Regions from separate parts of the Desulfosporosinus youngiae DSM 17734 genome, predicted to be linked through region 4. Evidence: riboswitches for the same ligand, from Rfam matches in the RefSeq annotation. Region 4 holds a riboswitch; each other region holds the start of a gene.

Region 1 (5,622 bases), 1.0 Mb from region 4:
CAATGGAGTTATTCAGCCTGAAAAAAATTATACCCTCCAAAAAGGACTCCTTATCCTGGAAGTTGCGTGCCTGCCAAAGCCTGGAGTACCTATATCCATCCAGTTTGTTTCTTTATCCTCTGCCGGCCTTGGCCTGGTCACGCTATAAACAACGTGTCATATAATTAATTATGATAAAAATATGTGCTATAGGAGTTTTCTTATGGGCGATCAAACCAGACTCATGAGTATTGTTTTAGAAGAGCCCTTGGTTACAAGAGAATATCCGTCCGATATCGTCTTCTTCCGGACATTCACTACCGCTCAAACCAATACAACGATTTGGACACCGGCTTCCGGCCAAAGCATATTCATGACGGCATGGCAGGTTTCTGCCTCTGTTCCGGTGGTCATTCAGCTAAACAGAGGAAGCAACTCTGTTTTCATGTCGATTATGCTTACCAGCAGCCTGGCCACCTGCAGTGAAAGCTTCCTATCCCCTATTCGCTTTAATCCGGATGAAGCGGTGTCTGTTACCACAAGTGCTGCCGGAACCGTCAATGTCACCCTGATAGGGTATGAGTTATAAGGCCAGGCATTCAAGGCCAGGTCAAAAAATCAAAGGAGAGCCGGTTAATGAGCAGTCCTCAGCAAATTCCAGCAGCTATTGAAAAAAACTCAAACCTGATTAAATATGCCAGCTTTGGCGTCCTGACCAGCGGAATAACTCTTTGGACTCCGGAGGCGCAGAAAAGCGTCTGTCTGACAGCAGTGCAAGCATCGGCTTCTCAGGCGGTATCCCTCCTGTTAAGTAATGGAAATAATGATTTCCTTTCCCTCAGAATAACAGAGCCTTTCAGTACGGTAAGTCAAAGTTTTTATTCTCCTTATAATCTCAGTCCAAACACTCCTCTTATGGTAAGAACATCTGATGAGCAAATAAAATGCAATACTTCCGGGGCTGTTACAGCTACTCAGACAGCCTATAACGGCAGGACTGATTTCACCAATGTTAATAATGCCGTGGGACTTCATAATGGCAGCGTTGCCTCTTTAGCCTCAGGCTTGCTTACACAGACCGGAGGAAATATCATCTTAGGGTACAGCCTGCTTCCGGCAATGTCTAATTATTTGGATATTGAGCAGGTTGTTATAAAATTCTACTGCAGACTCAGTCTGACCGTTGCCGTAGGGGTCAGTTCAATGATCTTTTCCTGGCGGCCCAATGCTCAGGCAGCCTGGACCGGACTGGGGCAGGTAAGCCGTTCCTTAATCGGTACTGCCGATTATCTGACAAATCCCCTTGAACAGGATATAACCGCTGCAGTACTGGGGGCACCTGCTCCCTGGGACGTAATAAATAATCTTCAGACATCATTTGTGGGAAGCCATACCGGGCTGGGCCTGGGCAATACGATTCAATTAGATGCTGTAGAGGTTGCAATCTGCACCACCGGCAAAAATCAAATGACACTTTTTGGATATGAAGCTTAATCGCCCTAGGCGGAGGCCTTTTGATTACTTTGCAGGGGTTACCCGCGGCAATTACATTGTCAGGTATATCCTTAGTCACCACACTCCCCACGCCTATCGTCAGGTTATCTCCGATTGTCACTCCCGGGCAGATAATGGTTCCGCCGCCAATCCAAACATTATTTGTCTCTCCGCGGGGTCAGTAGGATGCCCAACCGTATAGATTTGAACATTTGGTCCTAAAAACGCCTGATAGCATTTTCTCTTTTTCACTTTTAACCATATGCTTCACCCCTATTACTGAGTAATAAGGATATTTTTGCTGAAATCCATGGTATTAGAAACCAGGGTTTTCTTGAACATTGATAAATCATTCGATCTTTTGCTAAGTGAAATATCTGCTAAAAAATCCGGATAAATGTCATGGAGTCGGTCAATATAGCGTATTCTTGGCCTTCTTTCCCGCTTTCCATTCCTTCCAGTTTTACGGATCTTCTGACTCAATAAAAATATACCTCTCCAATCTAGTTCTTTAAAAAAGCGTGTTACACGAAAATTAATAAAAACATTGATAAACAGGAATTTTGTGCAGTATAATAACAGAGGAAACGTATAATTCATGTTTACGTAGGTTCGACAATCAGATCCATAAGCCTCATTTTTCTTACCAATATTAAATATAAACAAACAAAGCTATTATCCAACATTTGAATGTTCCCGAGATAATCAGATAACAGTCAATGGTGCTGGTTTTAACGGTAAATTCAAGATTTAAAATTAAAAAACGAATCTCCGAGCCGGGATGAACCTAAAGAGCAATCTATGGACACCGGACAGGGTCTAGAACCCTCGGGGTATACTTGGAAACGGGTATGCCTTCACGTTTTGAAAAGGAGGTGGATTAAAGCCAACTGGATTTAAAATCAGTTATGGCTCCGCTTTCTATTGGCGGAGCCATTTATTTTTTTCGAGTACCAATGCATTTCAAAATTGTTAGGTGGTGAATTTCATTGGCAAGTATAAAAATGAAACAAGTCATGGAATTTTTCTCAGAGAATCATGATATTGACCTAAATGATGCAGAAGAATATTTTATGGCAATTATTTCTGTGGGATTGTCTTTAAATAAGGAAATGAGAAAAGATATAGCTTCCATTTATAATCAGAATAAATTAATGTTCTTTGAAAACGCTAAAAACTTTTCAGGATATAATCATGTCTTACTAAGTAACGGTGACTTGGAACAAGAAATTTATGCTAAAAAAACTTTGGGTATTTTACTAAGCGCCGAACAATCCGAGCTGATAAAAGTGAAGGTCTTACGGCTCATCAAGAAATATTACAAAGATGTATATATTCATGCTCAAAATAATAATTACGATGGATTTAGAAAAAATTTGCCAGCAATAGAAGACACCAATAAAAACCTCAAGTTAACTGAAACGCTGATTGTTTTATATTTTTACACCATGAAACAAATGAATGAAAATTTACTCAACCTGCAAGTTGTGGAAAACGCATTTAATGTGGCAAGTTTGTTTATTAACATTAACCCTATTAATACTGATATTGAAAGTGAATTAAAAAGAGAAAATAGATTAGCCAAAGTAAAACAGATAGTCAAGAATGAACTTGGAGTAATAAAAAATTCCTCAGATATTCTTTATAGTAAGAATAAAGAGATAAAAAATATTGTAAGTTGTTTACGCAATCTCCTTTTAATCCATAAATTAGATGTTGATTCCATTTCTCCTAAGCTTAACCAAAATGATTTAGATAAAGTTATGCTGGCATTTATAAAAACTACGAGAAAATCGGAATTTGATAAAACTCAGGTTGTGCAATCATTCGGTGCCGGATATATTGTAAAAATGCTGCTTAATGAATACTTAAGAGCAAGGGAACTTTATCTTACTTATAGTGATGAAGATGCCCTATATTCCGAATTGAAAGCTCTTAAGGAGAAGTTAGATATTGCATCATCAGAAAAAGACACTGTTGAAATCCAGGCACAAAAACTAAAAAGTGAGATTGAAAATTATGAGTTTAAACTGAAAAATGCCTTATCTGAGCAAAGCAGATTTTATGAAGCACAAATTAATGAGCTAAATAAGAAGATCGATAAACTTAAAATAAACCTAAATACTGAAATGAAAAATAGACAGGAACTTTTTCAACTTCGGGAGTTTTTCATCGATCTTAAAAATGATTATTTACCCACAGAGACTTCATTAGATTTATCGAAGTTTATCACCAATAAGAAGCTCTTAATCATCGGAGGGACCCCAAGTTGGAGAAAACGGTTAAAGGCTAAATTTCCCACAATTCTTACGATAGATGGCTTTAATGACAAGATTGAATTTAGAAGTTTTGGAGAGATAGATTTTGTTCTCTTTTATTCAAAATATATGAGCCACAAAACCTATTATAAAACTGTCGATTTCATAAGAGCAAATGATATTCCGGCAGGTTATATTGGTAAAACAAATATCGATTTAGTCGAATTAGAAATAGCTGAAGAATTAAATAAGAGATTAGCAGCTCATTAGTGGGGGTTTGATCATGATTTCCAAAGTGTATCAATAATTTCGTCCGTAAGGTGCATCCATTTTGTCTATTTTCAGCGTAAACCTATTGCTATATGGGGAGTTATCTATTCAGTGATCATCCATAAAAAAACCGTACACAACCCTTCCTGCACTGGAATACGGCGAATACCCTAAGGGCCTGCTCTTTCTCCTGCATGGCCTGGCTCCCTATCTTTCAAGGCCTGCTGGAGCTCCTGTTTCGTCATGCCGGCCACATCGTTTTGGGCGATGAATTCCTTCCGCTCCTCTTCCGATAATCCCAGAAGGAGTAAACTTAAGTCAATTCACTCAAAAACACCTCAACTTGGCTATTTTCTGTAAATTTTCAGGTAAACCCAGCCCGCATAAGTAGCAGCAACAAACCCTTACTTTGAATCTTTTCTTTGCACTCCAATTGATTGTGTATCTTGTGACGATAGCTCGCTTATCCTCTCATCAATGACACGCTTTCCTTCAATTGAATTTATATACTCTCTGATCTCATCCCTTATAGAATTAGTTTTATCAAATGATGATTTTTTTGTTCTTTCTGTTTTGAACCCAATTAGTGCTATTGCGATACCTAAGCTAACTAATGTAATAGCGTCACTCAATGCATTAACTTGTTTTACAGGAATATTGATTTTCAGATAGGGTAAAACGATTACAGCTATCAGTGAACCCGCAAGGAGGACTGAAGGTAGGTGATTTAATGTTTTATTCAGTTTAACCTCTCTCTTTACTGCTATACCTTCGATGTAGAACTCTATTAGGTCAGATAATATTAGAAAAAACGCTGCAAGCGAAACATATAGCAACCACTTCCCAGTTGCATTTATAAAGGGTGTAAGTCTTAGCACTGATAATAAAATAAAACAAAATCCAGCGAATTTTGTAAACGTTATGGTCAAGCAATGTTTCCCCCTTTATCTTATTGACCTTGGTAATTGAAATAATTGTTTTGGCCACCGACTCGTTTTGACTACAACATCCTTGATGTGCTATTCCTTTACCTCCTTTAGGTTTATATATTATTGTGCATACCCCGGTTTCTTGTACAAGCGTTTAGCTCAAATATAAATTCAATATTTACTGTAATTTTAGAAAGACAGAAAATAATTACAAAGCTCAATCCCCGTTTCGCATGTTACTAATGACTGAAGGAATCGTTTCCAGCAGATAATCCATATCCTCTTCACTGTTATGTTCATTCAGACTAATCCTCAGGCTGCCATAAGCAAGGGACTCCGATGCGCCGGTTGCCAGCAGTATCCGGGAAGGGTTGATGGAGCCTGCAGTGCATGCGCTTGCCGAGCTTGCCAAGATACCTGCCTTGCTTAAGGTGGTTACCAGGGGCTTTTTGTCCATTCCCGCAAAGGCAAACGATGCCATACCGGGCAGGCGGTTTTCAGGATCCCCCGTCAAATAGGAGCCGGGGATTTTCAATATCCCCTGAATCAACCTGTCCCTCATCGCAACAACCTTCCGGTTCTTTTCTGCCATGGTTGCCACGGCTTCTTCCAAGGCAGCGGCCATACCCACGATGCCAGGAACATTTTCCGTCCCTGCCCTTGAACCCTTTTCCTGACCTCCTCCATGGATC
Region 2 (5,622 bases), 2.1 Mb from region 4:
CCTTTTCAGTAAGAATATTTTCTTTTAACAAGTAGCGAATAAACTCTTTTACTTGTAAGATCGAACGCCCTAGAAATTCTGTTAATGTGGCTCTGGCTTTTGTTGATGCAACATAAGGCAATCGAATTTGGAGTGTTCCGAGAATCTGAATTCCTCGTTCCAAATCATGCTCTGGATAATACTCTATCTCATGTTTTTGATTGAGGATCCACTGTAAAAGATTGTCTTCCTCACAAAAAGGCTGCAAAGTATGATGAACACTTCCTGCGACCCCGATCACTTTAACAACCTTCCCCCAGGCTCGTATTTTTCTTAATAAGGAAAGAAAATCTCCATCCCCTGTCAGCAATAAAAACATATCAAATGTGGATGCTCTTGTCAGCAATATCTCTTGGGCCTCAAGCATTAACTCCAGATCGGCAGCATTGCGGCGAAGTTGCGTACTAGCATAATTGTTTTTTCCAAATACATGACGAGTAAAAACATTCGTGCTTTCAAACGTCGTTTGCGTTCGCCAAAACTCTTCCCGGTCAAAATTGGCGTAGAGATAGATGGCTAATAATTCTACATTAGTGCGCTCGGCATATTGATGCAAAAATGTTACCAATTGTTTCGGCGTCAATTCACAACTGCGCTCTAATAAACTGGCCCAAATATTTTCATAATCGACAAATGCTATGGCTTTCAAATTATTCACCTCACAAGCCACTAATCTACCATATTCTACGTGTCATTTTGGACAAACGTGACAAGCTTCAGCTCTTAACTTATTGATTAAGCAGCAATTTTGAACATAATTATTACAACCTGCAGGAGAATCGGCATAACCAACTATTAGAAGTTTACCTTATAATGACATGATGTTTGGAAAAAGAGTTTTATAAAGCACATAATCCTTCCTGAGCATCCTGTGTGCAAAATGCTCTTTTGCGAGGCACGTTAAATTTTAGTGCTTGAACCATCCCATCTAAGGACTTTCATACATTAAATTCCGAAAGATAAGCTGGGCTAATTGGCCAAGTTTTGACCAGGTAAAAGATTAACGACTTTTACTTGATATTATTTATGAAGAAACAGGGGGACAGGTGCGTTGTTTTAGTTTTAAAACAACGCACCTGTCCCCCTGTTTCCAAAGAACTGTTAATCTCGTTTAAATTAAAAACTATTAATAGTTAAATTAGGATTAAAAAGTTTTGATGTATTTCATCCCATTACTGCTGAATTGTTGACCCACATTCACTTGCTTCTCCTTTGAGAATCTGAATTCCATGGGGAATTGCAGGCGCAATCGCTGCGAAGCATTCGCGAACTGCTTTAACACTGCCTGGCATATTAATAATCAGGGTTCGCTTTCTAAGAACTGCAATTGCTCTGCTTAACATTGCCTTTGGAGTCACTTTAAGACTCTCCATCCGCATGACTTCGGCAATACCCGGGACCATTCGATCTGCGACAGCCAGAGTCGCCTCTGGTGTGACATCCCGCATTGAAAACCCCGTACCCCCGGTCGTTAAGATCAAATCCAGGCCAAGTTCATCTGCCCAATGGCGCATGGTTTTCTCCAGCAACACCTGGTCATCAGGAAGCACTACATACTCCACAACCTCTCCATCGATTTCCTGAACAAGCTTAGCAAGGGCAGGTCCGGAAAGGTCTTCCCTTTCCCCACGTGACCCCTTGTCACTAGCCGTTATAACTCCCACGCGAAGCATCAATTGATCACCTCAATGCTATCTCCGACTCGAACAACTCCGCCCTCCAATAACCGAATAAAAATTCCTTCTTTCGGCATCACACAATCTCCAGCTTGATGGTAGATGGCGCATTTTGTGTGGCATTCCTTACCAATTTGTGTTACCTCTCCAATGCTTGTATCTCCAATTTTTATTTTTGTTCCAATCGGCAGAGTAAATAATTCAATACCTTCTGTTGTTAAATTCTCTGCGAAATCCCCTGGGCCTACCTTCAACCCTTTATCTTGCATGGACTTAATACTCTCCATCGCCAGTAAACTGACCATCCGGTGCCAGTCTCCGCCATGAGCATCGCCTTCAAGCCCAAAGCCCACTTTTAAGATGCCTTCACCCACATTCTTTTTGCGCATCCCTTTTCGTTCACTTGTACAAACAGCTACTATTTTTCCCATAATAATATGCCTCTCCTTCATGCTCAATTATTAGTCCATACGGCAGTTAGTCAAACTTATGCAAGACTTAGTGCCACTTACTTTCTGCTTATAATGTTTAGTGGCAGTTAGTCTCGTATATAGGAGACTACATTTCTGAAGCCCCGCTTCAGAAATGTCTAGTCGAACTTATGCAGGGACTTACTGCCACTTACTTTCCGCCTAAAATGTTTAGTGGCAGTTAGTCCCGTACAAAATGCCCGCTTTTTCCCCCCAGCTTTTCTGCCAGAAAAATTCCCTGGATCGTCATCGTCTTATCGATTGCTTTGCACATGTCATAAATGGTCAAGGCAGCAATACTAACTGCTGTTAATGCTTCCATTTCCACACCGGTTTTTCCGTGGACTTTCACGCTAGCTTCGATATCTATCTCACCAGGTTCCACCAGTTTAAAACTTAATTTAGCACCGGTAATCGCTAAGGGATGGCACATTGGAATCAGTTGTGAGGTCTGCTTTGCCGCCATAATCCCCGCAACTTGGGCCACTGCTAAGACGTCTCCTTTAGCAATCTGCCCTGAGCGAATTCTTTCCAGGGTTTCTGGTTTCATCAGTATCTTACCTTGGGCAACAGCAACCCTAGCAGTTTCTGCCTTGTCACTGACATCCACCATCCGTGCGCGTCCTTCTTCATCAAAATGTGTTAATTCCATTGCTTACCCTCCGATCTGAGACATTACACGTGTATCTTGCCAAGCTTCATTGTTCATATGATGTTCTGCTGGTTTATGCCAAACCGCCTGTGCAAATACCTTCAGAATATCCTGATCCGAACTGCCCGAACGCAGGACCTCTCTTAAATCAACTTCATGTTTACTATGCAAACACGGTCTTAATTTACCGTCTGCCGTCAAACGCACACGATTGCACGTGCTGCAAAAATGACGACTCAGGGCGCTGATAAAGCCGATACTTCCTTTATAACCGCTTGGCTGAAAATATTCAGCAGGGCCTCCGCCGGCAATCACTTTAGTTGGAGCATCTTCATTGAGCCCTAGTAGTTCTTTCATTTCTTTAATTGAGACAAAATCACTCCGATGCTCCGAGCTGACACCAATCGGCATGAGTTCAATAAATCGAACATGAAGCGGATATTGTTTAGCCAGCTTTAGAAAGCTGGGCAGTTCTTCCGTATTAAATCCGCGCACAACGACAACATTAACTTTGACCGGATTAAGGCCGGCCTCCAGCGAACGAAAGATTCCCTGAATCACTTTTGAGACATCCCCTCCGCGAGTATTCTCAAAAAAGCGGGTTTTATCCATCGTATCCAAGCTAATATTAACTCGGTGAACTCCTGCAGCCTTTAAATCAAAAGCCATTTCCGGAAGTAATAATCCGTTCGTTGTGAGCATGAGATCTTCAACTCCAGGAAGTTGAGCCCCCTCGCGCAGGAATTCCAAAATGTCCTTGCGCACAAGAGGTTCTCCGCCTGTAATACGAAATCTCCGAAAACCTAATTGCGTGCTTATCCTCATCAATCTAAGTATTTCTTCGAAAGTAAGAATCAAATCATGCGGCATCCATTGTATCCCTTCTTCAGGCATACAATATTTGCAACGCAGATTACAACGATCCGTCACTGAAATTCTGAGATAATCAATTCGCCTAAGAAATTGATCTTGCATTATGTCTCCTCTTTCTGGATTAGATTTTAAAACAAAAAACCCCACGGTCTGTAAACAACCGGGGGAATATAATCCACCTGTCAACAGACTCCTTTCCAGCAGGAGATATCACAGTTTCCCATAATACCCGAGTGCCTAAGACACTAGTCTGGTCACCATAGCATTGCTTTAGGCAATCCAGCTTCGGAGCGAAACGATTCAATTTAACCTTCACTTTAACCTTTAAGAAATAATTCGTGATAAAGTCGAAAATTCCTTTTATTAATATATTACATTTTGTCTTTTTAATAGAAACTGATTCAGATTCTTGAAAAATTAGTGTACACTATAAAAAAAAGGTCCAAGGAGGTTAAAATGCCAAACGAAACGGTTACCCTTTCCATTCTTAAAGCCGATGGAGCATTAATAGAAGGAAGAGAAGATACAGTTGTCCGAGAGGTTCCATTAACTATTCACTATAATCGAGATGAGATCGCCACCCTATTGTGTTCACCTTCCCAGACTGTGGAACTTACTCTTGGGTTTTTATTCAACGAAGGGTTCATCCGGGTTCCTGAGGACGTGTACGAAATTCGCCAAGATTCTTCAGACCACATGGTTTGGGTTGAGGGTAAACCTTGTGTTTTACAGAAAGAACTTATGAGCAAACGATTTGTATCTGCCTGCTGCGGTAAAAGCAGAGCTTCGTTTTGTTTTGCCAATGATGCACTTATGGTTAAACCTCTTGTCTCAACTTATAGCATCCCACTTCAGGAAGCTTATAATTATGCTAAATTTTTACAATCCTATCTTCCTCTCTTTCAGGAGACGGGTGGGGTACACAGCGGCGGAGTTGGCAATAAAGGCGATATACTCCTAACCAGCTATGATATTGGCAGGCACAATGTCTTTGATAAGCTCAGCGGTGAAGCCTTTCGCACTAAGTTGAGCCTTGAAAACCATGTTATCTTCTTTAGCGGCAGAGTTTCCTCCGAAATCCTGCTTAAGGTTGCCAAAATGAATGTTCCCATCCTCATTGCCCGTGGCGCGCCGACAGATATGGCCCTTTCTCAAGCAACTGCTTTGAACATTACGATTGTGGGGTTTGCAAGGGAACAACGCTTAAATATTTACACCTGCCCGGAACGAATTATTTTCTGAACATTAAAAATAAGATTTTAGCTCAGTTTTCGAAGAGTAGATTTATCATTTATGGATAGCTGCCCAGTCTTCGGGTGTATTCACGTTGCAAAAGACGTTTATCGAATCCGAAACCCCCTCCAGTTCCTGTTCTTCCACATACTTCACGGAACAGGCAGGATAGAGATCTATGATCTTGAGGCACCCTGCCTCAAGATTCTTTTTTATTATGGGAAGGCAACAGCGATGATAATAGGCGTGTAACGGATGGAGGCCTGACTTAAGCTTTGGAACGACAACATCATAGTCTGAAATCCATTTTGCCAAGCTGCGGATAATGTCTGCTTTTAAAAATGGCATATCACAGGCGACAAAAAAAACCTCATCATATGCGGCCGCTGTTAAACCCTGATATAGCCCTTCCAGCGGGCCTCGGCCGAGAACTTCATCCTGAATAATAGGTACCCCAAAGTGGGCAAAACGTTCTGGAGTGTTGCTGCTAATGATTACTTCCGAAAATACGTTTCGCAAAACCTCTAAACTCCGTTCTGCCAGAGACCTTCCGTCTATTTCGAGAAAAGCCTTTTCTTTTTTCATACGCGAGCTTTTTCCGCCTGCTAATAAAACTCCAGTCGCCTTCAATTTCGGAAGTTGTTTTTCGAAGTCTCGTAGTAGTTTAGTAATTTCTGAA
Region 3 (5,622 bases), 870 kb from region 4:
GGTATCCGCCATGGCAGACACCAAATCCACTCTTCCCAGCAGGGCAACTGCGCCAAAGGAACCCATCCAGGAGGTGATAGCCACTTTATTCAATTTGGCGGGTAAGGTAACACTGTTTCCGGCCATATCCACTTTGGTGACAACCTGGGATTCCTGCCCGGCAGCTTTATCTGCCGTTCCATTGGCAGCTTGAGGTGCATTGTTGCAGCCCACTACGGAAAACATCATTAGAAACCCCAAAACGATACTAATTACTTTTATGCTCTTGTTCATGACAAATTTCTCCTCTCTTAAATGACCATGGTAAAATTTTATATCCTAGGCATCTGCCGGTTCACAATTATTTGGCAACTTATTGCTTCCCTCCTCTTTTCCGCCCTAGGACAGCGGAACGCATACTTTTATGTCTGTCGAGCCTGTTACGGCGGAACGCGGCAGAATACCCGTGTTGATGATTTTCGTCTCAACAGCATAAAGATCCCTCAGGCTATGCTCTGTGATGACCTGATTGGGGCTGCCCGTTGAATAAATCCCCCCGTCTTTCAGCAGGAGCGCTTTGTGAGAATACAAAAAGGCATGATCGGGAAAATGGGAGGCCATGATGATGCTGAGTCCTTTCTCAGAAAGCCGGTATATCTGGTTCAGCACCATCTGCTGATTGCCGAAATCCAAAGCTGCCGTCGGCTCATCCATGATCAGGATTTTCGGCAGTTGGGCAAGCGCCCGGGCAATCAGCACCAATTGCCGTTCTCCTCCGCTCAGTTCCTGATAGCGCTTGTCAATCAATCTGGCAATGTTAAGCTGCTCAACCACACCCTCTGCGATCCTTTCATCCTCTTTTTGCGGGGAGGCAAACATTCCCAAATAGGCTGTCCTGCCCATTAAAATCACATCCAACACCGAATAGGAAAAGGGCGGATTATTGGCCTGGGGAATATAGCCGATAGTCCGGGCAATTTCAGCTCTGGACCATTGGCTGATGTCCGCCCCGTCAACAGTAACTGATCCGCCTAACATCCGGATCAAGCCCAGCATGGATTTGAACAGGGTGGATTTCCCTACGCCGTTTGCGCCTAAAATGCACAGAACTTCCCCCGCCGCAACCTGGAAATTTATGTTTCTTAAAACCGGCTTGTCCGCCGAATAACCGCAAACCCCATTTTTCAAGGCAAATAGCATTAGGCCGCCTCCTTTCCGCGCAGCATGAGGGAAATAAAGAAGGGCGCGCCGACAATCGCCGTCAAAACACCTAGAGGAATTTCCACACTGGACAGGGAGCGGGCAAAATTATCCACCAAGAGCAGGAAACTACCGCCGATAATCAGGGAAGCGGGCAGCAAAAACTTGTTGTTGGGTCCGACAATCATGCGTGCCAAATGAGGGATGACCAAACCAACCCAGCCGATCAAGCCGCCAATGGAAATAGACGCGGCAGTCAGTATGGTGGCGCAGACAATAACAACAATCCTCAATTGTTTCGTCTCAACACCCAAGGCCTTAGCTTCATCTTCACCCATGGAAAGAACATTCAGCCTCCAGCGCAGCAAGATCAGAGGCACCGCTCCTATCACCATGGGGATAAGCGCCCAGCCGATATCGGTTATGGTAATATTGGCCAAGGTGCCCAACAGCCAGAAAGTGATGGTCGGCAGTTTGTCCAGCGGGTCGGCCAGGAATTTCAGCAAAGACACCAGAGCGCTGGCCAATGAGGATACAAAAATCCCGGAAAGAATCAGGGCCAGAGCGGGGTCGCGCTTAATCCTGCTGCCGACAAGACAGGAACAGCCCACAGCCAGCAAGCTCATGGCAAAAGCCGAAATCTGAATCCAGACCGCTCCCAAGCCGTTAAAAATAGCCAAAGCCGCTCCAAAGGACGCCCCTGCGGAAGCTCCCAGGATATCCGGGGAAACCAGAGGGTTTTTAAAAACGGCCTGATAAGAAGCCCCGGCCAGCGCCAGCAAGCCGCCGATCAAAACTGCCGCAATGATTCTGGGAAATCGTATATAAAAGACAACTGTCTCAAAAGAATCCGGCCAGGTAGGGCTTATAGGGAACACTTTACTCATAAATATCAAGGTAACTTCGCGAAGGCTGATGCCGCTGTAACGTCCAAAATTAAATGAGCCGATGAAAATGACTATTAAAACCCCTAACAGGACAAACAGCTTAAGGTTCAGCAGCCTTTTTTGTTCACTGCGGCTTAAACTTTGCTTCATATTATTCTCCCTTCTTATTTATATATAAAAATGCGACCTGCTTTGAGGAATTAAAAGCAAGCCGCATCAGTATCTTCAGCGGTAAGGCATTCTTCTGCCGCAGCTTTTCCTTCTCAAAAGTGAAGGTTAGACCGTTTCCAATCATAACCCCGTGAGCCCGTAAAGTTCAGACTCAGGTTCTGACAGCATGAGTTATCCTTTTAGCTGTCAGAACACGGAAAAGACCTATTATTTGTATTATTTTACGATATAAAGGTGGAAATTGTCTGTTCGATTTATAACCTGTCCTAAAATATTTGATGATCAGCAGGTCAAATTGTGCAACGTTGCATAATTCGACCTGCCAACCCCCTGAAGGAGGATTTAAAAAGCCAAAAGCAGAACCTTACAAATTAAATATAAGAATTTGAACACGAGGGTGATTGCAAATGAAGGAAGCACTTTTTGACCACGTCGCCGCACATTATGATTCCTGGTATGGTACAGAGCTTGGCTCCGTATCGGACCAAGTTGAACGTCATCTGGCTCAATCCATGTTTAAGGCACCGGGGCCCCGGGTTCTGGAGATCGGCTGCGGTACCGGACAATATACCGGCTGGCTTGTGCAGGAGGGATACGAAGTCACTGCTGTGGATATTTCCGCTGAAATGATGGCTCTGGCCCAAACGAAACTAGCGGCCCTTGCGGAAAACACCGCAAACGCTAAGCCTGTTCACTGGCGTCATGCGGATATTACAGAAATTCTGGATCAACTTGTATTCTATGATGGGATTTTTTCCATGACCGCCTTTGAATTCATACCGGAACCGGAAAAGGTCCTGCAAAAACTTTTTAGTCATTTAAAACCCGGGGGCTGTATGGTGATCGGACTCATCGCCGGCAGGAGTGCTTGGAGTGAATACTATGCGGAGGCAGCCCGCAGCAATCCCGCTTCGGTCTTCGCCCGTGCTGCTCTTTACAGCAAAGAAGAAATAAGCTCCTGGCAAATCGGTGTACCTGCCGAAATCGGCGAATGTCTCTTCTTCCCGCCCAAGGTTCAAACAACAGCCGAAGCCCTGGCTATGGAGGAGAAAAAAGAAGGCAATCCTGGGTTTGTGGTGGCCAAGTGGGTAAAGGACTGATGAAAACCTCAAAGCTTATGGAAATGATCAGGACTAACCCCAATGCCATAGCCTACATCCCTAATCCCTCGGATGAGCTAAAGTTATTGGCTGTTCAACAAAATGGACTTACCTTAAAATATATAGAAAATCCAACTCCAGAGATGCAGAAATTAGCCCTGGACAATAATAGCCGGGCGATTCAATTTATCAATAACCCTACCGAGGATATGATGACCAAAGCAATCAATGACAGCTGGGTTAACTTAGAGTATATTGAAAGCCCAACCGATCCGTTAATCAAATTGGCCATCAATCAAGCCGGCTGGGCTATCAAATATGTTCAGAATCCAAGTGAGGAATTGCAGTTATTAGCCGTACGAAAAAATTACGATTCCATTAAGTTTATCCAGGAGCCTAGTGAGCGTGTCCAGGAAGAGGCTGTAAAAATCAGTTATGATGCCTTAAGATATATTAAGTCTCCAACCCCTCAAGCGGAGCTTCTGGCCATCAAGAAGAACGAGAGGGCTATTACCTTTATCAATAATTTAGATAAACCTAAAATCTTAGAATTTCTGAAAACCAATAGTTTAGTGATTAACTATGTTATGCAGAAACTATCTAACTCTGAATTAGAACAAGTTTTAAAGGAAGTCCTAGCCAGGGAAGATGTAGACGAAAACTATGTCCGGGATTTTTTAAATTGCAGTTATATCCATCAAAACAGCGGCCTTCTGCCCATGGACAAGGTCATGTTTATTTATAAATATGGAAGCAAAAAGGCGAAAAAAATAGCTGTTGATGAAAAGCTGAAGATGCTGTAGGAGTGAGACATCATGAATTTTACAGACACCTTAAAAAGTGTTGACTTAGTGCTATCCACAGGAGAAGTTCCTTTAATCGTTGGGGAAAGCGGCATCGGCAAAACAGCCTTAGCCAGAGAAATTGCTCAGGCAAATCATTGGAGTTTAATTGTTATAAATGGGAATCTCCTTAAAGAAGGGGAAATCGGCGGTCTGCCCACCATAGAATCCTATTCAGGGGTTAACGGCAAAGCAGACCCGGTGGAAAAGAAGGCGACAGTCTATGCCGTCCATCATAAGCTGCGGGAAATCGATGAAGAAATAGCGCGGGGCAAAACCGTTCTTTTATTTATCGACGAAATCAACCGTTGTGAACATACCGTCCAGCAGGAACTGATGAATCTAATCTTAAATCGAGAAATCAATGGCTATAACCTGCCTGAAGGGGTAAAAATCTTAGCAGCCATGAATCCTTCCAATAAATACGGTTCGGATTTTGATTACCAGGTGGTCGATATGGATGCCGCTCAAGAAAATAGATTTGTCTGGTTATTCATGGAGCCTGATTATCATCAGTGGATCACTTGGGCCATTGAGGCCGGAATTGAGCAGAAGGTTATCGAGTTTATCTCTGTCTTCCCCGAATATTTGCATAAGATCAACGAAGATGATCTTAGAGCCACGCCCAGAAGCTATGAGCGAATTTCCAGCAGTTATAAGGTCTATAAAGAGAACAACGATTCCATACCCAGATCCGTGTTTTTAAATGTTGTCCAAGGAAACGTCGGACGCTTAATAGCCGAAGAGTTTATGAGCTTTGTGGAATCCGATTATCGCCCGCTTATCTCTTATGAGGATGTTTTTTCAGGACATTTTCTGCCTGAATCCCTCAGAGAAAACGTAAAAAAGGAAAGTCATACCCGGCTTTATCTAGCCGCCAAAAATATTCTCAAACGCTTAGAAGCAGCTATCTTCAATGATCGTGATGATTCGGGTTTTTACGTGGACAGACTGATTGAGTTTTTAAACCTCTATCCCGTGGATTTAAAGATAGGAATCATGAAGGATATAAAAAACAGTTATCCTGAGGTTTACAAACCGGCCATCGAAAATGAAGGGTTTATCGAATCCTATTTTGAATCTTATGGTTTAATCCGGTGATCAGCCATGGAAACTTTTTTTGATAAGCAGGTTAAAAGGCTTTACGAAAAAGCAGATAGTATTATCAATAATTTCTTCAACGCAAAGCGCAAAAATAGTCATGCCAAAATAACTATACCCCAAGAGTTTAAAGACGATTTTTTCAGCCTTGTTAATAAGGTTAATTTAAGCCTTATGGAAGACAAGGATAATTTCTATGGCTATTTTTTGCTGCAAATGGCCAGAGACATACGCTTTGACATCAGCAGCCCTACTGCCGTGAATTTTAAAGGGGCTAAATATGTTATCTATTTTAACCCTGTCATTTTTTTAAATCTTAATCTCAAGCAAATGGAAAGTACC
Region 4 (5,622 bases):
TTCGCTTTTTGTGAAAGAAGCCGTTCCCTCATTGACGATTTTGCTGCCCTCGCCTAAAGTCTCTACAAAGGCGTTAAGCACTCCGATAGAGCCAAAGGTGGCAATGCTTTTGATCTCGGCAGGGATCTTGACAGACCTTCCTGCCATATCGACTACGGTACGCTCGGTCTGAGTAACAGCGGTCTTTTCGGGCGGATTTGTCCCGTTTGGCGCTTGCTGCCCGCATCCTGCCAAGCTGGCTAATACAAAGAAAGTCAGGAGTACCAGGGCCAGGATTTTTTTAGTTGATTTCATTTTTCGTTTCTCCTTTTCGTTCATATGATGTTTTGATTCATGATTGGGATACATACTTTGGTTACTTCGTCCCGCGGGTGTAGGGTTGCTGTTGTTACGCAAACAGGTGTGGCATAAAGCCTTGACAGGTTTTCGGTCGTTACGACATCCTCCGGGAGTCCTTGCGCCATGAATAATCCATCGCGCATGAGAACCGCCTTATTGCAGGCCAGGAAGGCATGGTCGGGAAAGTGCGAGGTCATTAAAATTGAGTAGCCTTGCCCGGCCAAAGTCCTGATCACTTGAAGCATTTTTACCTGGTTGCTGTAATCGAGATTAGCGGTCGGCTCATCCATAATCATAATTTTGGCCTGCTGTGTCAGGGCTCTGGCCAACAAGACCATCTGTTTTTCGCCGCCGCTCATTTCACTGAACAAATACCGGCTCATATGCAGAATTCCCAGCCGCTCCATGGCTTCATCAGCAAGCTCCCAGTCCTTATTCGTCGGACTGCCACCGGTTGCCAGATGAGTCACACGCCCCATAAGCACGACCTCTCTGGCTTCATAGGGGAAAGCCATGGTTGTAGCCTGGGGAACATAGGCCATCAATTTCGCTCTGTTTTTGGCGGATAATTTTTTTAAGTCCTGCCCGTCAAGCTCAATGCTTCCGCTCTTCATCTTATTAAGGGAAAGCAGGCAGCGAATCAGGGTTGTCTTGCCCGTTCCGTTGGGACCAAGCAGGCACAAAATGTCATGACTGGCCAACGTAAAGGAAATATCCTTCAAAATCATCCTGTCCGGGTGATAATAAAAACTTAGCCCTTTCACCGTTAACACTACGACCACCCTTTCCTGACTCTGGACAGCAATAGCACGAAGACTGGAGTGCCAACCAAAGCAGTGAGCACGCCAAGCGGCAGTTCAACCCCTTCGATCCCCCGAATAACATTGTCGATTATCAGCAAAAATGTTCCGCCAATGAAAAACGAAGTAACCGCCAGCTTAGAAAAACTTGCTCCGGTAAGCATTCGGGCAATATGCGGCACGACCATGCCAACCCAGCCGACAATCCCGCAAATACTGACTGCCGAGACCGTCATCAGCGTCGAACTGATAACAACTACCAGCTTCACCAAAGGAACATTGACTCCCATCGTGCGCGCCTCATCTTCTCCCGCCGCCAACACATTGATCTGACTGCGAAAAATATAGATCATGAAAAGGGATAGGGCCAGAGTCGGCAGCATGACTAAGACATCCTCGTTTTTGCCCTTGCCCAAACTGCCCATCAGCCAATAAGTAATGGTCGGCAGCGCGTTATCTGTATCGGCCAGGGTTTTTACAATGGAGAGCAACGACTGAAACAAGCTCGAAACAACAATCCCCGCCAAAATGAGCACGGTAATTGTATTCCCTCCAAATACATAAGCAATCGTATAGGCGGCCGCTACGGCGATAATCCCAAAAAGAAAAGCCAGCAGCTGGATCTGCCACCAAGAGGCATTGTTGATCATGGCCAGCGCCGCACCAAAGGCTGCTCCTGCCGAAACCCCTAAAATATCGGGAGATACCATCGGATTTTTAAACAGCGTCTGATATGAAGCTCCGGCAACCGAGAGAGCTCCCCCGACTAAAATTCCAAGCACAATCCTGGGCAGACGCACCTGCATAACAACCGTATCGAGGGTAGTGTCCCAGTACTGCGGTATATCGGCGAATTTAGAAAGGATGATGTGCAAAACCGTTAGGGGGGATATTGCAAATCGTCCAACCAAAAACGATCCAAAAAACAACGCTATGGTAAAGCAGACCAGCGCAATTATTTTCAATCTAAAGTAGTCATTGCTCTTAAGTCTCAAGGGTGAACTTCTCCTTCATCTTATCTATCCATTTACACATCTATTTGCACCCTCTCCATCTTTTGGCCCAGGTGCAGCTTAGATACACCATACGTGCCAGGTAGATCAGCTCTGCTGAACAGCTTAATTCCCGCCTCATTAAAAAACCGGCCGAAGGTTTCCACATGACAGATGGGATGCCCTAAGCTGTGTATGGCCTTGTCCAGTTCATTGATTCCGTCGGCTTCAGCTTCGCAGCCCGGACCACAGAACCAATGATTGGAAACCAACAGTCCGCCTGGCTTTAAAAGATTGGACATTTTCAAGAACATGGGCGATAGTTGCTGGCGATAAGCATAGAGTTTGTGGGCCATAAGAATCACATCGAAATCAGGCTCCGGATTGATTTCCAGAAGATCATCAACCTCATGGACCTTAACTCTGTCTGCTAAACCCTGATCCTCAATCAGCCTGGCAGTATGGGCGACCCGAAGCGGTTCCTCAATAATCAAGCCCTCTAAATTGATATTTTCCTGGCACAGGGCAAGAGTGAATAGTCCAAAGGAGCCGCCTATATCTAAGATCCTTTGGCTTTGTCGGAACCCGGGCCAGTTTACTACGTGACGCGTAAGAGCCTGAAGTTCCCCTGTTAACGGACGTTTGGCCATGGCCTGAATATATTCGGGAAAAACATTATCGTAACGCAATTCCAGCACCGGGTTTTTAGAACGAAAGAGGGGTAGCAAGTCTTTCCAATCAAAGCCGGCGGTTAAACTTAACCACTGGTATGTCTCTTTATCACGGGTCAGCAGGGTGCTTGTAATACCGGAATTCCTGTATTGATTGCCTGATTGCACGAGAAAGCCCATTTCAATAAGTGACTGTAAAAATCCCTTCATGAAAAGGCCATGCAATTTGACCCCCTGAGATATTTCCTCTCTCGTACTCCCCCCTATTTTCTCAAGCCAGTCAAACAATCTTGAATCGATGGCCGTTTTTAATATCTGGAACGATTTATAGGCCTTGATATAATTTTCAATGACCTCCAGTCCCTCGGGGATTTGCGTATCTGCCAACTTATCAACTGCCATCCTTAAACCCTCTTTCACCACATAAAACTTATTTTCGATTACCGCTCAACGGGTACAAAATGGCCCCACTCAAAGAAAGTGGAGCCACGCCAAATAAAACCTTACCAGGCCTGCCACCTCCTTTTCAAATGTGAAGGCATACCCGTTTCCGGTTACGCCCTGAGGGCTTAAAGCCCTGGCCGGCAACCATAGATTTCTCGTTAGGTTGATCAGGCTCGGAGATATGATTGATTAAGTTTTTAAATATAATAGGTTCGGCGTGTGTACTAGCTAACGTAAACTAACTAGACATAACAAAACCAAACTTCATTGCCATTATACAATATGTTATAATAAATAGGCAATATAAGATTAATTATTATAATATTCATAAATAATTTCTGGAGGTTCGCTATGGCTAATGATGTTTCCTATACGCCTGAAGAAGTCGCAGAAATCCTTAGGATTTCCAAGTTCACAGTGTATGAGCTCATAAAGCGGGGTGAGCTCATGGCTTACCATGTTGGTCGCAAGGTTCGTATAGAGAGTGCTGATATTGAGAGCTACAAACGAAAATCCAAAGGGCTCGCCCCCTTAGATTCCCCCGCAACAACCCCATCCCCCTCCTTTGCACCAACCCAGGGATTCAGCCACAATCCTTCTTCGGATGAAGGCTTAGTCATCTGTGGGCAAGATATCCTCTTGGACATTCTGACCCGCTATCTGGAAAGACAATTTCCGCAAGTTCATTTCCTGCGCCGCTATATCGGCAGCATCGATGGGCTGATGGCCCTATACCGCGGCCATGCCAATGCAGTTACTGCACACCTATGGGACAGCGATACCAACGACTATAACCTTCCCTATGTGCGCAGACTGTTGCCAGGTCACCCAACCTATATCATAAATTTGGTTTATCGAATGGAAGGTTTTTATGTTGCCAAAGGTAACCCCAAAAATGTAACCACCTGGAGTGACCTGACTAAACCAAAGGTTCGTTTTATTAACCGCGAAAGAGGGTCCGGGGCAAGAGTGCTGTTAGATGAACAGCTAAGGATTCTAGGGATTCGCAGTCGGGATATTGTTGGTTATGGAGAGGAAGAAATGACCCACCTTGCCGTAGCGAGTAAAGTCGCCCGCGGTGAAGCAGACGTTGGTTTAGGAATTGAAAAGGTTGCCATGCAATTTGTCAATCTTGATTTTATCCCGCTGCATAAAGAACGCTATGATCTGGTAATTCGCCAGGAAGATCTGGAGCGGACACATTTCCAGGCTTTAATGAGTATCTTAAAATCCCCCTCTTTTCGCAATGAGGTGATAGGAATTGGGGGGTATGACATATCTAGTATGGGAGAGATCATGGCCGAAATCTAGGAACGCCTTAAAAAAGGCAGCGAAGTCAGTTTAATCAAACTGGCTCCGTTGCCTTTTCTTGCACTATCAGACCCACATGCCGCTTTGCGGCACCACTGATGAGTGAAAATAGGTCCTTTGGGTCGGGCAGCTTCTCCCACATCCGTTAACTCAGCACTCCGAGGCTCGCCCACTCACCGGCGCGGGAGTTACCTTCAGCGGATAAGTATTCTTTGGAGATAGCCGCTTCGGCGAAACTGTATCCTACGCCGGTAGGGATTCCTTAAGGGATCACGGCTTCGGCGATACTCTCCGCTGGAGACTATCGTACCGGACATTTTCGTGCCAAACCTCAGGGCAGTACCTGATGTGAACCTGTGGCTGGGTGTATCCTTAAATACAACAACACTTATTTGCTTAATCTGTCGGCATGAGATTTTCCAGATTAAGCGGGACCATCGACTCGTCTCCCCGACGAAGACTGGTAAATCCGGCCTCAAAGAGCATTTTTCGGCATTCTGCCATGGAAGCTCCCCTGCCTTTAGAGGTTTCGAGGTTATTATCCCGGGGGTTGGCCCCGCTTTCAGCGGTTAGAACATTAGCTCCTGCTAATAACCCCGCTTGGTTAGGCTCATGTACGGACATATAACGCAAACTCTTCAGATTTAAAGTGGCTAAAGTAATGACCGCCACAATCTGGGCCAGTCTCAATTCCGTAATTTGTCCATGGACAGACAATGGAACACCCGGTACAGCTATCCTTCGCATAGCCGCATGTTGAAAACAGCCAAGTTCAATTCCAATGAAGAAATTATCAATAATTTCTTCATTGGAGTGCTCTGGTCCAATGGGTTCGCAGCAGGTATATAAATCGAGGCCGGCGGCAACAATGGCTTCCATGGTCGAACGCCTGACCTTCGGACTGAGATCTGTATCGATGCCTTCCCTCAGGCGATTAACATGATAAGCCCCTCTTACACCTGCTTTTTTTAATTCTTGCCAAGTCTTGATATCGGCATCCCCGATATTCACCCAGATCTGCGTATGATCAGGGATATTCTTTTTGACAATCTCAACTGAATTTAA

The links. Region 4 has a riboswitch for molybdenum cofactor ahead of DESYODRAFT_RS12680 (class I SAM-dependent methyltransferase). Riboswitches for the same ligand answer to the same signal wherever they lie in the genome.
Region 1: linked by a shared signal. The riboswitch ahead of DESYODRAFT_RS17610 (hypothetical protein) and the one ahead of DESYODRAFT_RS12680 (class I SAM-dependent methyltransferase) in region 4 are both predicted to bind molybdenum cofactor.
Region 2: linked by a shared signal. The riboswitch ahead of moaA (GTP 3',8-cyclase MoaA) and the one ahead of DESYODRAFT_RS12680 (class I SAM-dependent methyltransferase) in region 4 are both predicted to bind molybdenum cofactor.
Region 3: linked by a shared signal. The riboswitch ahead of DESYODRAFT_RS16980 (FecCD family ABC transporter permease) and the one ahead of DESYODRAFT_RS12680 (class I SAM-dependent methyltransferase) in region 4 are both predicted to bind molybdenum cofactor.

What each region holds. Positions count from the first base shown of each region.
Region 1 is NZ_CM001441.1:3,768,665-3,774,286, forward strand. Features, by position in the region: gene DESYODRAFT_RS17590 (DUF4183 domain-containing protein) at 1-148, shown strand, start outside; gene DESYODRAFT_RS17595 (hypothetical protein) at 203-568, shown strand; gene DESYODRAFT_RS17600 (hypothetical protein) at 616-1,473, shown strand; partial or broken gene DESYODRAFT_RS27480 (LbetaH domain-containing protein) at 1,493-1,695, opposite strand; molybdenum cofactor riboswitch at 2,231-2,364, shown strand; gene DESYODRAFT_RS17610 (hypothetical protein) at 2,463-4,001, shown strand; partial or broken gene DESYODRAFT_RS27485 (DUF3102 domain-containing protein) at 4,205-4,315, opposite strand; gene DESYODRAFT_RS17615 (hypothetical protein) at 4,406-4,930, opposite strand; gene DESYODRAFT_RS17620 (aminotransferase class V-fold PLP-dependent enzyme) at 5,148-5,622, opposite strand, start outside.
Region 2 is NZ_CM001441.1:612,457-618,078, reverse strand. Features, by position in the region: gene DESYODRAFT_RS02960 (NYN domain-containing protein) at 1-688, opposite strand, end outside; gene DESYODRAFT_RS02955 (MogA/MoaB family molybdenum cofactor biosynthesis protein) at 1,212-1,712, opposite strand; gene DESYODRAFT_RS02950 (MOSC domain-containing protein) at 1,712-2,146, opposite strand; gene moaC (cyclic pyranopterin monophosphate synthase MoaC) at 2,367-2,837, opposite strand; gene moaA (GTP 3',8-cyclase MoaA) at 2,841-3,812, opposite strand; molybdenum cofactor riboswitch at 3,885-4,013, opposite strand; gene fdhD (formate dehydrogenase accessory sulfurtransferase FdhD) at 4,167-4,952, shown strand; gene mobA (molybdenum cofactor guanylyltransferase) at 4,998-5,622, opposite strand, start outside; gene DESYODRAFT_RS02925 (glutaredoxin family protein) at 5,608-5,622, opposite strand, start outside.
Region 3 is NZ_CM001441.1:3,624,703-3,630,324, forward strand. Features, by position in the region: gene DESYODRAFT_RS16970 (ABC transporter substrate-binding protein) at 1-273, opposite strand, end outside; gene DESYODRAFT_RS16975 (ABC transporter ATP-binding protein) at 379-1,179, opposite strand; gene DESYODRAFT_RS16980 (FecCD family ABC transporter permease) at 1,179-2,216, opposite strand; molybdenum cofactor riboswitch at 2,307-2,448, opposite strand; gene DESYODRAFT_RS16985 (class I SAM-dependent methyltransferase) at 2,645-3,337, shown strand; gene DESYODRAFT_RS16990 (hypothetical protein) at 3,337-4,140, shown strand; gene DESYODRAFT_RS16995 (ATP-binding protein) at 4,153-5,280, shown strand; gene DESYODRAFT_RS17000 (vWA domain-containing protein) at 5,287-5,622, shown strand, end outside.
Region 4 is NZ_CM001441.1:2,749,762-2,755,383, reverse strand. Features, by position in the region: gene DESYODRAFT_RS12695 (ABC transporter substrate-binding protein) at 1-294, opposite strand, end outside; gene DESYODRAFT_RS12690 (ABC transporter ATP-binding protein) at 315-1,112, opposite strand; gene DESYODRAFT_RS12685 (FecCD family ABC transporter permease) at 1,112-2,134, opposite strand; gene DESYODRAFT_RS12680 (class I SAM-dependent methyltransferase) at 2,167-3,204, opposite strand; molybdenum cofactor riboswitch at 3,308-3,437, opposite strand; gene DESYODRAFT_RS12675 (helix-turn-helix transcriptional regulator) at 3,598-4,557, shown strand; gene DESYODRAFT_RS12670 (hypothetical protein) at 4,954-5,622, opposite strand, start outside.